2 regions of the Bacillus atrophaeus genome follow, and region 2 is predicted to be linked to the other one. Evidence: riboswitches for the same ligand, from Rfam matches in the RefSeq annotation. Region 2 holds a riboswitch; the other holds the start of a gene.
What was found. A riboswitch is a leader RNA that binds a small molecule or an ion and turns the genes downstream of it on or off. The one in region 2 is predicted to bind glycine.
Positions count from the first base shown of each region.

Region 1: it holds a riboswitch for glycine, as region 2 does, so the genes downstream of both, AAHT65_RS05925 (amino acid permease) here and gcvT (glycine cleavage system aminomethyltransferase GcvT) in region 2, are expected to answer to the same signal.

Region 1 covers NZ_CP154443.1:1,150,133-1,158,710, reverse strand. The annotation lists gene fbp (fructose-1,6-bisphosphatase) at 1-1,087, opposite strand, end outside; gene AAHT65_RS05945 (ATP-binding cassette domain-containing protein) at 1,605-2,234, shown strand; gene AAHT65_RS05940 (peptide ABC transporter permease) at 2,255-2,977, shown strand; partial or broken gene AAHT65_RS05935 (hypothetical protein) at 3,060-3,214, opposite strand; partial or broken gene AAHT65_RS05930 (Pathogenicity island protein) at 3,229-3,501, opposite strand; glycine riboswitch at 3,906-3,986, shown strand; gene AAHT65_RS05925 (amino acid permease) at 4,138-5,490, shown strand; gene ahpF (alkyl hydroperoxide reductase subunit F) at 5,744-7,273, opposite strand; gene ahpC (alkyl hydroperoxide reductase subunit C) at 7,287-7,850, opposite strand; gene gnd (decarboxylating NADP(+)-dependent phosphogluconate dehydrogenase) at 8,276-8,578, opposite strand, start outside.
Region 2 covers NZ_CP154443.1:3,919,365-3,927,942, reverse strand. The annotation lists gene sinR (transcriptional regulator SinR) at 1-270, opposite strand, end outside; gene sinI (anti-repressor SinI) at 304-477, opposite strand; gene AAHT65_RS19705 (YqhG family protein) at 667-1,461, opposite strand; gene AAHT65_RS19700 (DEAD/DEAH box helicase) at 1,482-3,152, opposite strand; glycine riboswitch at 3,327-3,427, shown strand; gene gcvT (glycine cleavage system aminomethyltransferase GcvT) at 3,613-4,707, shown strand; gene gcvPA (aminomethyl-transferring glycine dehydrogenase subunit GcvPA) at 4,730-6,076, shown strand; gene gcvPB (aminomethyl-transferring glycine dehydrogenase subunit GcvPB) at 6,069-7,544, shown strand; gene AAHT65_RS19680 (rhodanese-like domain-containing protein) at 7,599-7,979, opposite strand; gene AAHT65_RS19675 (lipoate--protein ligase family protein) at 8,170-8,578, shown strand, end outside.

The DNA.
Region 1 (8,578 bases), 1.5 Mb from region 2:
GCTGTTCCGGATTAATCGTTGCAAAGCAGGTGTTTTCCAGTTGATATGTTTTTCCATTCAGCGTGATTTCATTTTTATCATAATCAATCTTCTCTAGTAACAGCCGTTCCTCCATATTAAAGTTCGGCCGTCTCTTGATAATCGGACTCTCAAGCTTGAATTGGATCATCGCAATCGCTTGATGAATTTTTGTGATTTGCTTAATCTCAGCCTCTGGTCTGTTTTCGTCTGCTTTTGGACGGAAAGAAGGATTATCATCGTAATATTTTTCGGCAAGGTTCAGCAGCGGTCTCAAATTGATGCCGTACACGTCTTCAATAATATCCAAGTTGTCATAGCGGGCACAGATACGGATAATATTGGCCAAGCATACTTTGGAACCGGAATAGGCACCTATCCAAAGGACATCGTGATTGCCCCACTGAATATCCACAGAATGATAGTTGATCAGTTCTTCCATGATCTTATCCGGCTGCGGTCCGCGGTCGTAAATATCGCCGACAACATGAAGATGGTCGACCACCAATCGCTGAATGCTGTAAGCAAGACCGGTGACCAGCTTATCGGCCTGGCCAAGTGCAATGATCTGATCTGCGATTTCAGAGTAATATTGTTCTTTGTTGGCGGATTCCTCTGTTTTGTATAACAGCTCCTCAGTAATATAAGCAAACTGAGCAGGCAGTGCTTTGCGTAATTTGGAGCGGGTATACTTGGAGGAGCAATAAGAAACGAGCTTAATCATTCTGTTAATCGTTTCTTTATACCACTCGTTTAATGCTGCTTTCGTATCAAAGTCATGTTTGATTAACTTCAGTTTGTCTTCCGGATAATAGACTAATGCTGCTAATTCATCAATTTCTCTATCATAAATGACACCGCTGAAAATATCGCGTATCTTCTCTTTTACTCTTCCTGAACCATTACGCAGCACGTGCTGGAATGCCTGATACTCCCCGTGCAAATCACTGACAAAATGCTCGGTGCCTTTTGGCAGGTTCAGTATCGCTTTCAAATTAATGATTTCCGTTACCACTTTTTCTTCACAATCGTATTTTTGTGCGAGTAGATCTAGGTACTTGCTTTCCAAAATCGTCCATCCCCTTTTTAGAATAAACCCCTATTTATGAGCATTTGCATGATAAGGTGAATTTAAAAGTATGACATTATTTTTAATCATTGGACCCTTATACGATAGTAACGCATAACTCCTTTTAGAGACAATTAAAATGAGGGAAAGAGGGCCGAGATGAGCGAGATAAAGAAAAAGCAGAAAAAAGAGAGAAAGATTAAGGCGGCTAGAGCTAAAAAAATCTACGGAGGATGTTATTTAGTCGAGGGCTTAGGCTGAAAGGTTCAGTATCCTCTTTATTCTTGTTATCAATATGTATAGAGATGGTATTGACGATCCATTTATTTGGCTTGTTTGTCAATTATCTTGTAAAGAATTGCCTTAAGGAAACTGCCGTTGTTGTACATTGAGTGTTATATATTGTAAAATAGAGTAAAAGATCTCCAAATTAATCATCAAAAAACATTTCTTACAGTTCCGAACCGGAAACGAAAGAGGCACCTTGAAAATTCAAATATTTCCTAGGAGTATGTATATGAATATAGCGAACTATACTTTAAAAGTGAAAGGTAAAACGTTACTTCAGAACACGGACTTACATTTTTCGAATGGGAAAATCAATCATATAGTCGGAAAAAATGGAGTCGGTAAATCACAGCTTGCTAAAGACTTTTTATTAAATAATAGCAAACGAGTCGATAGAGATATTCGTCAAAATGTTTCTTTAATATCTAGCTCGTCGAATATACCTCATGATGTTTCTAAGGACTTTTTATTAAACTTTTTGAGTGAAAAGTTTGATGCAGAAATGATAAATAAGATTGCTCAATTACTTAATCTTGATAATATAGATGGTAAAGTTCTTATCAAAAATTTAAGTGATGGGCAAAAGCAAAAATTAAAATTGCTTAGCTTTTTACTAGAGGATAAAAATATTATTGTTTTAGATGAAATAACAAATTCATTAGACAAAAAAACGGTTATGGAAATTCATCGTTTTCTGAAAAAGTATATCCAGGAGAACCCAGAGAAGATTATCATTAATATTACACACGATTTGTCTGATTTAAAGGCGATAGATGGGGATAATTATATATTTCATGATCAAAAAATCCATAAATGTGATTCAGTGGAAAAGTTAATTGAAGTGTATATAAATGAGTAATGGAACAGTGGGGGCATAAGATGAAATTAGAGTTAAAAAAAAGTATGAGCAACAAAGTTTTTATTATATTAGGATCTATGGTCGTTTTTTTATTTTTACTGGGGTATTTTTTGCTTATTGGAATCGATAAAGTCAGCAATGTTACATCTGAGATGTTTTTCTTTAGCTCCTATACCGTTGCCACTCAATTTGGTTTGATGTTATTTTCATTTGTTATAGCTTTCTTTATCAATAGAGAGTATTCAAATAAAAATATTCTCTTTTATAAATTAATTGGAGAAAACATCTATACCTTCTTTTATAAAAAGATAGCTGTTTTATTTTTGGAATGTTTTGCGTTTATAGCGCTTAGTCTGCTCATCATATCGTTGATGTACCATGATTTTTCCCATTTTACATTAATGCTATTCTTATTTTCTGCAGTTATATTGCAGTATATTTTAATCATTGGAACCATAAGTATGTTAAGTTCTAATATATTAACTAGTATAGGTGTTAGTATAGTTTATTGGATTACTTCTGTTATTTTAGTAGCTATAAGCAATAAAACGTTTGGTTTTATTGCTCCTTTTGAGGCAGGTAACACCATGTACCACCGAATAGAAAGAGTGTTGCAATCTGATCATATGACACTTGGGATTAATGATATTTTATATATTTTTATATATTTAATTTCAATTATTATCATAAACGTAATTATTCTTCGATTTTCTAAAACTAGATGGATCAAAATGGGTATTTAACAAAAGGTAGCTACTTCACGTTGAAGTAGCTTTTTGTGTGTACGATATCATCCAGGTGACGTGCTGTGTCTTTTAGCTTTCATCAATTGTCTTTCACCATCTTCATAAAGAGAAAGAAGATAATGAATACGATAAAATAATTCATTGATTCTTAAAGATGCTCATATCGAGTGAAATCTGTAATAAAATCCATAGGACAAATATGGCTATTATTGAAGGAATGATGATTTTGTATATTTCGATCACCTTCTAGGATCACCATTTTTGTCAGTTGAACTTTTAGGGAGAACTTGCTCTTCGCCCGTTACATGATCTTTTAGTGTTGCATTACCTTCAGCGTCAATACGGACTTCTGCACGATCGAACGTCATCTTTAGCTCACTATTGTTGAGGTTTTCAACTTCATATGTAGCTTGGGATTCTGCGGCATCTGCAGCATTAGGTAAAACCAAGAGGGCTAAGGCACCTACTAGGAATACCAAGGCTGCCAGTTTACCTGTGGTTAGCTTCATTATGCTTTGCATAATTTATCCTCCTCCTTTGGTTGCCATACTAACAGAGACAATCCGCTTGTTAAACCCTTAAATTATTAAATAATGAAAAATGTGCTCATTCACGAATTGTTTCGGTATGAATGCTATATTTTCTTTCACCGAAGCATTTCCCTGATCACATTCTGAAAGTATGTTTCGTTTTTCTTCTTTTGAGTACCATCTTCCAGCCATGAAAAAACTCCCCCAAGGCAAACAGATTTTTTTCTTTTATCTAAAACTATTTTTTGATTAAATACTTCTAATTATGAAATAAAAATCACCATTGACAAACCACCCAATCCCTATTAAAATAAAAAGTTATCTGATAGTTGTTGTTTCTATCGAAAAAATTCAATAAGTAGCAAGCTATGATTGCTGTGGGTCACACTATAGCAGGAGCAGCTTCTGGAGAGACCGCGGAGATTCCGCGGCGCCGAAGGGTTCACAATCTCAGGCAAAAGGACAGAAGAGTACCGAATATGTATTTGTCGTGCTGATGATTGTCAGCGCACAAATATGATTTGTTATTCTTATGACCACGAGATTGGAGGACATCCAATCTCTTTTTTTTATGGGTTTTATTTATTGCTCGTCGTTTCACAATAAAGAGGTAAGGAGGAGTTTGATTTGGAACAGCGAGAATTAAAGAGGGACTTGTCCAATCGGCATGTACAGCTCATCGCCATTGGCGGGACGATTGGCACCGGTTTATTTTTAGGCTCCGGTAAGGCGATTCAATTGGCGGGTCCTTCTATCATCTTTGCGTATTTCATTGTAGGTATGGCGCTTTTTTTCGTGATGCGGGCGCTGGGAGAACTGCTGTTATCTAAAGCGGGGTATCAATCGTTAACAGATATTGCCGAGGAGTATCTGGGACCGCGGGCCTCGTTTGTCACCGGCTGGACTTACTGGTTTTGCTGGATTATGACGGCTATGGCGGATGTGATTGCCGTCGGTGTATATGTGAAATATTGGTTTGATATTCCGCAGTGGATCCCTGCACTTATCTGTTTACTCATTTTATTAGGGTTCAATCTATTAACGGTCAAGCTTTTTGGAGAATTGGAGTTTTGGTTTGCTTTAATAAAGGTCATTACGATTCTCGCATTAATTGTGATTGGTGTTATTTTGCTGGTGATCGGATTCAAGACCCACACAGGAACGGTTTCGGTTACAAATCTTTGGGAGCATGGCGGCTTGTTTCCAAACGGATTTTCAGGCTTTTTGCTTTCTTTCCAAATGGTGATCTTTGCATATGTCGGTGTGGAATTAGTAGGTGTATCGGCGGCGGAAACATCAAATCCGAAAAAAAATATTCCATCGGCTATTAATAAAATTCCTTTGCGGATTCTATTTTTCTACGTCGGCGCGCTTATCGTCCTATTATGTATTAACCCATGGACGGAATTGAATGCTGCCGAAAGTCCTTTTGTGAAAACCTTCAGCTTAGTCGGTATTCCGCTTGCTGCGGGTATCATTAATTTTGTTGTATTAACATCAGCCGCTTCTGCTTGTAACAGCGGGATGTTTTCAACAAGCCGGATTCTGTACAATTTAAGCAAAACGAAACAGGGCCCGGCCAATTTTGCGAAGCTGAATAAAAATCATGTGCCGAGTAACGCGTTATGGGTATCGGTTATTGTCCTCTCAGCGGGAGCTCTTTTAAGCAAACTGATACCGGAACAAGCTTTTGGCATCGTGACAACCATTAGCGCGATTTGTTTTATTTGGGTGTGGGGTGTGATTCTTGTTTGTCATATCAGATACAAGAAAACCTGTCCGCCATTACACTCAAGATCAACATTCAAAGCGCCATTTGCGCCGTTTATCAATTACGTTGTTCTGGCGCTGTTTGCTGTCATTCTCATGATTATGCTGTTTGCGGATGCAACTCGCCCGGCCTTGTTGCTGACTCCTCTATGGTTTATTTTATTATTTATTTTATATTGGACTAGAGGAAACAAAAAAAGAAGGACCTGATGAGTCATATTAAATGGTGATTCCTTAAATCTCTAATCATTAACAAGCCGGTGTACTGCATGCAGTATGCCGGCTTTATCTTTGGTTAGCCGCGTAATGGATTATTTAGAGCAGCAAGGATTTGTTGAGCTGGTGAGCAGAAGACCAAAAGCTTATAAAATCAGCGAGGATTGTTTAGAAGAAATACTGCCTTCTTAATTCAACGCAGACATATCAAAAAAGCCGCCAATCAGGTAATATGGCGGCTTTTGTATTAATTGCGGATCAAATAATCAAACGCGCCTAAAGCGGCACTTGCACCTGATCCCATCGAAATAATAATTTGGTTATAAGGACCGTCTGTACAGTCACCGGCAGCGAATAAACCAGGAACGCTTGTTGCGCCGCGTTTGTCGACTGCGATTTCGCCGATGCGGTTGCGTTCAACGGTTTCGTCTAACCATTCAGTGTTTGGCACGAGACCGATTTGGACGAATACACCTTGGAGTTCAACGTGTTTTTCTTCGCCTGTTTCGCGGTCTACGTATGTGATGCCGTTTACGCTCTGATCGCCTGTGATTTCTTTTGTTTGTACGTTTTTTAGTACAGTGACGTTTGGCAGGCTGTAGAGACGTTTTTGCAAGACTTCGTCTGCCTTCAGTTCCGGCGCGAACTCTAGCACAGTGACGTGATTGACAATACCTGCAAGATCAATCGCTGCTTCGATACCAGAGTTTCCGCCGCCGATAACAGCTACGTCTTTGCCTTCAAACAATGGGCCATCACAGTGCGGGCAGTAAGCGACACCTTTGTTTTTGAACTCTTGTTCACCAGGTACGTTGACATTGCGCCAGCGGGCACCTGTTGAAAGGATGACTGTTTTACTTTTTAGGACAGCACCGTTTTCGAGTTCAAGTTCGAACAGATCTTTTTTCTCAAGTCGTTTTGCGCGCTGAAGGTTCATGACATCAATATCATATTCCTTCACGTGCTCTTCAAGACTTGCAGCAAGCTTCGGTCCTTCAGTTGCTTTTACGCTGATGAAGTTTTCGATGCTCATGGTGTCGAGAACCTGTCCGCCAAAGCGTTCAGCGACAACACCTGTGCGGATTCCTTTACGAGCCGTGTAAATGGCTGCACTTGCGCCGGCAGGTCCGCCGCCGACAACAAGAACGTCGTAAGGATCTTTGTCAGCAAACTCAGATGCATCTGCGCCGCTGCCCATTTTCGCAAGAATCTCTTCGAGGGTCATACGTCCGCTTCCGAAAGTTTCGCCATTCAAGTAAACAGTTGGCACTGCCATGACGTTTTTGGTTTCGACTTCTTCTTTAAACGCCGCACCGTCAATCATGGTGTGAGTGATGTTCGGGTTCAGCACGCTCATCATGTTTAATGCTTGTACAACATCAGGGCAGTTGTGGCATGTCAGGCTGATATAAGATTCAAAGCGGTACTCACCGCTGATCTTCTTCACCTGATCAATGACCTTCTGATCTACCTTAGGCGGTCTGCCGCTCACTTGCAGCAATGCCAACACTAAAGAAGTGAATTCGTGTCCAAGAGGAATACCGGCGAAAGTGACGCCAGTGTCTTCTCCGACGCGATTCACGCTGAAGCTTGGCGTTCTGTTCAATTCAGCTTTTTCAACAGTGATTTTCGATGACATGGAAGCCAGCTCATCAATGAGAGCCAGCATATCCTTAGAGGTGTCATCTTCACCTGCGCTCACTTTGAGAACAATGTCATTCTCAATTAGCTGCATGTATTGATTTAATTGTGCTTTGATATTTGCTTCAAGTACCAATGGAATGCACTCCTTAGATTTTACCTACTAGGTCAAGGCTTGGTGTAAGTGTTTCAGAACCTTCTTCCCATTTAGCCGGGCAAACTTCGCCTGGGTTTTGACGAACATATTGAGCTGCTTTTACTTTGTTTACTAGGTTGCTTGCGTCACGGCCGATACCGCCTGCATTGATTTCAACAGTTTGGATTACGCCATCCGGATCGATGATGAATGTACCGCGGTCAGCAAGACCTTCTTCTTCGTTAAGTACATCAAAGTTACGAGAGATCGTTTGAGATGGGTCACCGATCATAGCGTAAGTGATTTTGCCGATTTTTTCAGAGCTGTCATGCCAGCCTTTGTGTACGAAGTGAGTATCTGTAGAAACAGAGTATACTTCAACACCAAGTTCTTTTAGGGCTGCGTATTGGTTTTGAAGATCTTCAAGTTCAGTCGGACATACGAAAGAGAAATCTGCTGGGTAGAAGCAGAATACGCTCCATTGACCTTTTAGGCTTTCGTTTGTTACATCGATGAATTCACCGTTTTTGTAAGCTTTCGCTGCGAATGGTTGTACTTCTTTTCCAATTAGAGACATAATTTATGTTCCTCCTAAATGTGATTTTGAGAATATTAAAAAGCATAAAGTATAAACTTTAGCTTTCAATAATAATTCTAATTATATATGAATTATTAAATAACATTTATTTTTTGTCAAGGGGAAACACCTAGATTATTTTTGCTTTTTGTACTTATGACGAGGAAATGCTGGTAATGATTGGTCTATTTTGTTCTATCAAGGATGTTGAAATTTATCATGGCTTATTCTCAATTAGAAGTGACATTGGGGTGTGAAAATGCAGTTTGATCACTTTCGCCGTACTTGAAAATAAGAAAAAATGATTGAACGTGTCTTTGCCGAAATGAAGTCGGAAGAGAAGTTTTTTTCACCTCCATGAATTTAAAAAAGCTGGCAAACTGGACCTTTTTAAGTCCGGTTTGCCAGCTTTTGTTACATACTCTTCATGACCATTCCGTATGAAAAAACCCATCCATATCCGTCCGTTCATACGTATGAGCACCAAAGTAATCACGCTGAGCCTGTAATATATTCGCGTTGGAACGTCCTGTGCGGTAGCCATCGTAATAAGATAGAGCCGTACTCAAGCATGGGAACGAGATGCCGGCGTTGATTCCTTCACACACCACTTTTCTCAGGCCTGTTTGGTAGGCTTTGAGCTTTTCTGAGAAATATGGTGCGATGAGCAGGTTTGGTAGGTCCGGTTGTTCTTGGAATGCTTCGCTGATGATGTTTAGAAATTCTGC
Region 2 (8,578 bases):
AACCCCGGATGTCATAGCATCGCGAACTAATTTCTCCCATTCACTATCTAATTGACCATCGTATTCGGTTTCATGTTTTTCATCAAGTAGTGTATGAACCGAGACGTCCAGAACAGCGGAGACTTTTTCGAGAAATTGAATGGAGGGGTTTGTTTGTAAATTTCGTTCTATTGAGCTTAAATAAGACTTCGCTACCCCAGCTTTTTCAGCTAGTTCTGATAGTGAGTAGCCTTTTTCTTTTCGGTATTGTTTAATACGCTGGCCAATCAATGTCATCACCTTCCTTGTGATATTATAGCACATTCAGAAAGGATTTATGGTATGACTTCTGGTGGCTGGGACAGGACGAGCAGACTTTTTATGCAAATTTAAATATTTGCGTATCTCCTCCGGGTTGATATTTGCTTCTCTGGCTCTTTTCATTAATTCAACCCATTCTTGATCTAATTCTAAAAACTCTTTTTTTGCATTTTTCATGCATTTTCTCCTCCTAAAATACTTGTTTATGTATTTCAGCCAGTCCGGCCATGACCATAACTGATATGCTATTACATCTCTCTGGAAGTTTTTTTTCGTCATGTGAAGCGCCAGAATTATTTTCCAGTATACTTTTATTATAATATAACTTTTCCAAAAAAAACGAGAACGATGTCGAATGTCAAAAAGTTAGCTTGGAATATTATTTTGCAGAAAAAATAATCCTCCGTTTTCGATGTGCACTAGTATTTTAGGCTTATACAAGGTTTGCAATGCCTGTTTTTCCAAATGATATTCTTCAGGCTTTTCTTCAGTATCTTCGTAAAATTGATCAAGCAATTGTAAATCATTTTTCCACCTTTTGACGGATGCTTCTGCCCAATCGGAAGGTTCTTGTAAAGCTGCTTGTGTAATATAGTGCTCCATGCGTTTAAGCCCGCTTTCCGGTTTAATCATAGGCGACATTGTAAAACAATAATCAGATATTTGTGAGGCAAGCGAATGTGTTGTAAGCTTGCGCTGAAAATCTTCAACCATTTTTCCAGAGACGAGATGAAGACCGAGTGACAATAGCTTATCCTTTTTCATGTCGGACTGGTATGAAATCATCACGTTTAAGCCAAGCCAAGGCTGGAGCGGGATTTTGGCTCCGGCTGATTCAATTTTCTCATACATCCTGATAAATCTCCCATTTTGTTTAACTGCCTTAAAGATTTCAAAGAGACGCGGTGCCCCGAAATAAATAAACTCTCCGTCAAGGTCTTCGGGAGCGGCATCCTTATCGGTTATAAAGGTGATTTTCATCGGGTTTGGTTCGCCGCCTGTTTTTTCACGCCAGTGCCAGTAAAAAGGCCTATTCATAATCTGTTTGTCCATCTCAACTGTCAGCTGCACGGTCATATGGCCCAGTCCCTGATCGATGATAGGGCAGCTGTTTGCTTGAAAGAAACGAAGTAAAAATTGGTGAACCTCTTGCTGTTTCACTTGTAAAACCTCCTTACAGGCTATGATCCTCTTTTTTCAGCCGGCTGCTGTTCGTACGAGAGGAAGGACGTCAAATTTTCCATTTTGATCTTGATTTCTTCATCTGTTGCCGAATGAAACAAAATATCATGCAGATGTTCTTCGAAATTGGCAACTTGAATTTTAGTTAAAATATCATCAAGTTCACCGACTACCTTTTCAAACAAATGAATTTTTTCATAAAGCAGCTTTAAAATATGCTCTTCAACCGTATGCTTTGTCGCCATATTGTAAATATGCACGTCACGCTCCTGCCCAAGCCGGTGTATTCTGCCGATTCTCTGCTCAAGCCGCATCGGATTCCAAGGCAGGTCATAGTTAATGATATTGTTGCAAAATTGCAGGTTGATCCCTTCACCGCCGGCTTCTGTAGCAATCAGCACTTGTACTTTGCCGCGGAAAAGATCCTTCATCCAATCTTTTTTCCCGCGTTTAAATCCGCCCCGAAACGGCACAGAACTGATTCCGTTTTGCTGGAGAAACCATTGCAGGTAAATTTGTGTCGCCCGGTATTCCGTAAAAATGATGACCTTATCATCTATTTTTTTAATGAGGTCAACAACCTGAATCGCTTTTGAGTTTTGCGTCACTTCATTAATGCGGTCCATTAAAACTGAAATTGTATCTTCACTGATGGCGGGCGCTTGTTTTTCTCTTTGATCAAGCATTTTTTTGAGCGTCATGTAGACGGCTTCCCTGCTTGAACAGCACTCCCGCTGCAGGGTCATTATAGAGAACATGCTGGCGGCCTGCTGCCTGTCTTCCTTCAGCCGTGTGATCTCATCATATAGCGCCTGCTCTGTCGGAGAGAACGTAATCGGCACCGTTTCCACATAGCGCTTTGTCCAGGTCAGTCCGGTGTCTTGCCGTCTGTTGCGGATCATGACTTTATTGACCAGGCTCTTTAAATGGTCATGAGCATCGATGCCTGAATTCTTTTTCGAAAAAACGTCATGAAAATGGTTTTCGTTACCTAAATGGCCCGGTTTTAATAAAGACACCAAATTGAAAATTTCTTCAATGCGGTTCTGGATGGGTGTCGCCGTCAAAAGCAGACAATATTTTTTAACGAGATACCGAACGAATTCATAGTTTTTCGTTTTGCTGTTTTTCAGTTTGTGTGCTTCGTCAATAATAACGAGATCATATGGAATAGAAAGCACAATTTCACGATGGGGCGAGCGCTTAGCCGTATCGATGGAGGAAACGACGATGTCGCATTGCTCCCAGACGTAGCTCTTTTTCTGTTCAACTGCAGGGATTAAAAATTTTTCTTGCAGCTCTTTCACCCACTGTGATACAAGTGAAGCCGGCACCAAAATAAGAATTTTTTTGGCCAGACCGCGAATCATATACTCTTTTAAAATCAGACCCGCTTCCACTGTTTTTCCCAAACCGACTTCATCCGCTAAAATGGCTTTGCCGTTCATTTTTTCGACGACCTTTTGCGCCACTTCCAGCTGGTGGGGAAGCGGAGTAAAGGAAGGTAGGTATAAAGGGGCCCGCAAGCCTTCGAACTCAGGAATTGCAAGTTTTTCCTGGATTTCTGCTGACAGTTTGTAAAGCTCCCAGTTTGACCAAGGCCCGTCTGCTTTGAGACGTTCTGAGAATTCTTCAGGCCATCGTGCATCATAATGTATTTCTGCATCCATCTGTATGTCAACCGCCTTTCTGCTGGCTCATGATTCTCTTTTATAAAAATACATACCATTGCTACCCATTATTTTTTATTGCCCAATATGTATGGTGAGTGTTAGGATATGGGTAAGAGTTTTACCTTAAGATATTGTTTTAGTATGTCCATAAAAATTGGTAAATATGAGCGAATGACAGCAAGGGGAGAGACCTGACCGTAAACTTGGGATTCAGGCGCCGAAGGAGCAAACTGCGGAGTGAATCTCTCAGGCAAAAGAACTCTTGCTCGACGCAACTCTGGAGAGTGTTTGTGTACACATGCAAACCACCAAAGGGGACGTCTTTGCCTAAATCGCAAAGTAAACTTTCAGGTGCCAGGACAGAGAACCTTCATTTTCGAATGAGGTGTTTCTCTGTCCTTTTTTATATGGTTTTTAGCCGCACCCATTTTGGTCAAATGAGAAGAGGGGGAAGTGTATGTTGAAAAGAACACCTTTATATGATGTGTATAAAGAATACGGCGGGAAGACGATTGATTTCGGGGGATGGGAGCTGCCTGTTCAATTTTCTTCTATCAAAAAAGAGCATGAGGCTGTCCGGACAAAAGCGGGACTGTTTGATGTATCCCATATGGGAGAAGTGAAATTGACCGGAAAAGACAGTCTGTCCTTTTTGCAAAAGCTGATGACAAATGACGTGTCAAAGCTTGAGCCGGGCTGCGCGCAATATACGGCAATGTGCTATCCCGATGGCGGGACGGTTGATGATCTGCTCATCTATCAAAAAGCAGACAGCCATTACCTCCTTGTCATCAATGCTTCTAATATAGAAAAAGATATCAATTGGCTGAAGGAACACGCAGAAGGTGATGTACATATCGAAAACCTTTCAGATCAGCTGTCTCTTTTGGCTGTGCAAGGGCCTGAAGCAGAAACTGTTATGAAAAAGCTGACTGCATGTGATGTATCAGCTCTTAAGCCTTTTACATTTCTAAACGACGCTGAAATCGGCGGGTGCAAAGCGCTTATTTCGAGAACCGGATATACCGGAGAAGACGGCTTTGAGCTGTATTGCCGGAATGAAGATGCGGTGAGCTTGTGGAAACAAATCATAGAGGCGGGAGAGGGTCAGGGACTGATTCCGTGCGGACTTGGGGCGCGAGATACACTCAGGTTTGAGGCGAAGCTGCCATTGTACGGGCAGGAGCTTACTAAGGATATTACACCGATCGAAGCGGGAATCGGTTTTGCTGTAAAACATACAAAGGATTCTGATTTTTACGGGAAATCAGTATTGAGCGAACAAAAAGAAAATGGCGCGGATCGAAAGCTCGTCGGTTTGGAGATGATCGAAAAGGGCATCCCGAGACACGGTTACGCTGTCATGCAAAACGGAACACCAGTCGGAACAGTTACAACCGGCACACAGTCGCCGACACTGAAAAAAAATATCGGCCTTGCGCTGATGAAACGGGAAGCCAGTGAGATTGGGAGTATTGTGGAAGTGGAGATTCGGAATAAACTCGTAAAAGCACAAGTGGTCAAAACCCCATTTTATAAACGAAAAAAATAAGCACTCGGAAAGGAGCAATGATATGAAGCATCGTTATTTGCCCGCGACAGAACAGGATAAAAAAGAAATGCTGGCCGCCATTGGCGTGAGCAGTACAGATGAGCTGTTTGCTGACATTCCGGACAGCGTGAGATATAAACAGGACTATCAGATTAAACAATCTAAATCGGAAACAGAGCTAACGAAAGAGCTCACGAAGCTCGCCGCTAAAAACCGTGATGCCGGAACCTATGCATCTTTTTTGGGAGCAGGCGTTTATGATCATTATCAGCCTGTGATTGTGGATCATGTTATTTCAAGATCTGAATTCTATACGGCATATACCCCTTATCAGCCGGAGATTTCTCAAGGGGAGCTTCAAGCGATCTTTGAATTCCAGACGATGATTTGCGAATTGACTGGCATGGATATCAGCAATTCCTCCATGTATGACGGCGGGACCGCTTTAGCTGAAGCAGCCATGCTCGCTTCCGGGCATACGAAAAAGAAAAAAATCGTCGTTTCCGCCTCGGTTCATCCGGAGTCGAGGGAAGTGCTGAAAACATACGCGAAAGGCCAGTATATTGAAGTGGTGGAAGTCCCTGCGGTAAATGGCGTGACAGATCTTGACGCCTTAAATGAAGCCGTTTGTGATGAAACGGCTGCCGTTATCGTCCAGTATCCGAATTTTTTCGGAAGAATAGAGCCTTTAAAAGAGATAGAACCGATTGCCCATAAAGGCAACAGCATGTTTATTGTGTCATCCAATCCGCTTGCTCTCGGACTTCTGACTCCTCCAGGCGCGTTTTTTGCTGATATTGTGGTCGGGGATGCGCAGCCGTTTGGCATACCGGCGGCTTATGGAGGACCGCACTGCGGTTTCTTTGCGGTCACTAAAAAATTAATGAGAAAGATGCCGGGCCGTCTTGTCGGCCAAACGGAGGATGAAAACGGAAAAAGAGGATTCGTCCTCACCCTTCAAGCGAGGGAACAGCACATCCGCCGCGATAAAGCGACATCAAATATTTGTTCGAATCAAGCATTAAACGCGCTTGCAGCTTCTGTGGCGATGACCGCATTGGGAAAAGCCGGCGTAAAAGAAATCGCCCGGCAGAACATCCAAAAAGCGAATTATGCAAAGCAGCAGGCCAAACGAGCCGGCCTTTCCGTCGTGTTTGACGGGCCGATATTCAACGAATTTGTCGTCAAGCTTGAAGACTCCGTTAAAGCTGTGAATAAACGCTTGCTTGATAAGGGGATCATTGGCGGCTATGATTTAGGCCTTTCATATCCGGAGCTTACACATCATATGCTGATCGCCGTGACTGAGCTGAGAACGAAAGAAGAAATTGATGCACTTATTGCGGAATTGGGGGATCGCCATGAATAACAAAGACCAGGCGCTTATTTTTGAGCTTTCAAGAGATGGCCGGATCGGCTACAGTCTTGCGGAACTCGATGTGCCGGAAGCAGATATGGATACTCTGCTGTCAGACGGCTATATCAGGAAAGAGGAACCCAACCTTCCCGAGGTTTCCGAGCTCGATATCATGCGCCATTATACAGCGCTTTCCAGACGTAATCACGGAGTGGACTCCGGTTTTTATCCGCTCGGTTCCTGTACGATGAAGTACAATCCGAAAATAAATGAAAAAATCGCCCGCATTCCCGGTTTCGCTGCCATTCATCCTCTTCAGGATGAAGACACCGTGCAGGGTGCACTTGAGCTTTTATATGATTTAAGTGAGCATCTGGAAGAAATTACCGGAATGGATGCCGTCACTCTTCAGCCTGCTGCAGGGGCTCACGGAGAATGGACCGGATTGATGATGATCCGCGCGTATCATGAAGCGCGCGGTGATAAGCAGCGGACAAAGGTTATCATTCCTGATTCCGCCCACGGAACAAATCCTGCTTCCGCGACAGTGGCTGGGTTTGAAACCATAACTGTAAAATCTAATGAAAACGGGCTGGTAGACTTAGAAGATCTGAAAAGAGCGGTGAATGAAGAAACGGCTGCACTGATGCTGACCAATCCCAACACTCTCGGGTTGTTTGAGGAGCAAATCGTGGAAATGGCGGAAATTGTCCATCAAGCCGGAGGAAAGCTTTATTATGACGGTGCGAATTTAAATGCCGTTTTGAGCAAGGCCAGACCTGGAGACATGGGATTTGATGTTGTCCATCTCAATTTGCACAAAACCTTTACAGGCCCGCATGGCGGAGGAGGTCCCGGATCAGGGCCGGTCGGTGTCAAAAAAGAGCTGATTCCTTATTTGCCAAAGCCGGTTTTGATTAAAAAAGACGGGCGCTTCACCTTTGATGCTGACCGTCCGTTTAGCATCGGAAGGGTTAAGCCTTACTATGGAAATTTCGGCATCAATGTCAGAGCGTATACATATATCCGCTCCATGGGTCCTGACGGTTTAGAGGCCGTGACGGAGAACGCTGTGCTAAATGCTAATTATATGATGAGAAAGCTCGCGCCTTATTACGACCTGCCGTTTGACCGCCATTGTAAGCATGAATTTGTGTTGTCGGGCAAACGCCAGAAAAAGCTGGGCGTCCGGACGCTTGACATTGCGAAACGTTTACTGGATTTCGGCTATCATCCGCCGACAATCTATTTTCCGCTTAATGTCGAGGAATGCATCATGATCGAACCGACCGAGACGGAGTCCAAAGAAACGCTTGACGCTTTTATCGAGGCGATGATCCAAATTGCCCAAGAAGCGGAAGAACACCCGGAAGTTGTTCAAGAGGCGCCGCACACAACGGTTGTGAAAAGAATGGACGAAACGAAGGCTGCCAGAAAGCCGGTTCTTCGGTACGAACATAAAACGGGTATAGGCGTTTAAAAACTTGCTGCCCAACAAAAAAAGCTGTCCGTTTAGCGGACAGCTTTTTCTTTATTAGTTCTTTGATTTAATTTTTCCGCCCCATTTTTTAAAGCCGCCTTTTAAATTGTAAATTTCCTTGCAGCCGTTTTTGCGGAGTGTTTGAGCAGCACGCCCGCTGCGGACATTGTTTTGGCAGTAAAGATAGACGGGCTTGTCCGGACGGATTTCGCTTTTTCTTTGCTTCAGCTGGGAAAGCGGAATATTTCTGGCGCCTAAAATATGGCCGCCTTCAAATTCATTCGGCTCACGCACATCAATCAGCTGCGCTTTTCGATAACCGGCGCGGAACTCTTCCTCGGTAAGTGTTTTCATAATACGCTGCTGATAAATATAAGAAATCACCATATAGACGATAAACGCAGCAAAAATAATCAGAACAATCATGTTAGACAATGCGATTCTACTCCTTTAGCTTATAAAATCAAAACCATCTTATGTAAAGAGGGCGTAACAGAACGTTTTCGACAAATACTATTATAGTAAAGCACGGGGGGATTGTCATCCTTAATGAAACGAAATATTTTTCATTTTCACAGCGGTTTGATAAACTGATTCTATCAAAACGGTAAAGAAGGGTTTAGAGATGGAAAAAGAAACTTGGCGTTTTATTGATTCAGGGAATGCAAGTCCGGCCTTTAATATGGCGCTTGATGAAGCGCTTTTATATTGGCACAGCGAAAAAAAAATACCTCCGGTGATTCGTTTTTACGGCTGGAATCCGGCGACGCTTTCTGTCGGTTATTTTCAAAATATTAAAAAGGAAATTAATTTTGAAGCGGTACATAAATATAACCTTGGGTTTGTCAGACGACCGACCGGCGGCAGAGGGGTGCTGCATGATAAGGAATTGACATACAGCGTCATTGTGTCAGAAGATCATCCTGAAATGCCGGCAACAGTAACTGAGGCCTATCGGGTGATTTCAGAAGGAATTCTGCAAGGTTTCAGAAATCTCGGGCTTGATGCGTACTTTGCCATTCCGAGAACGGAAA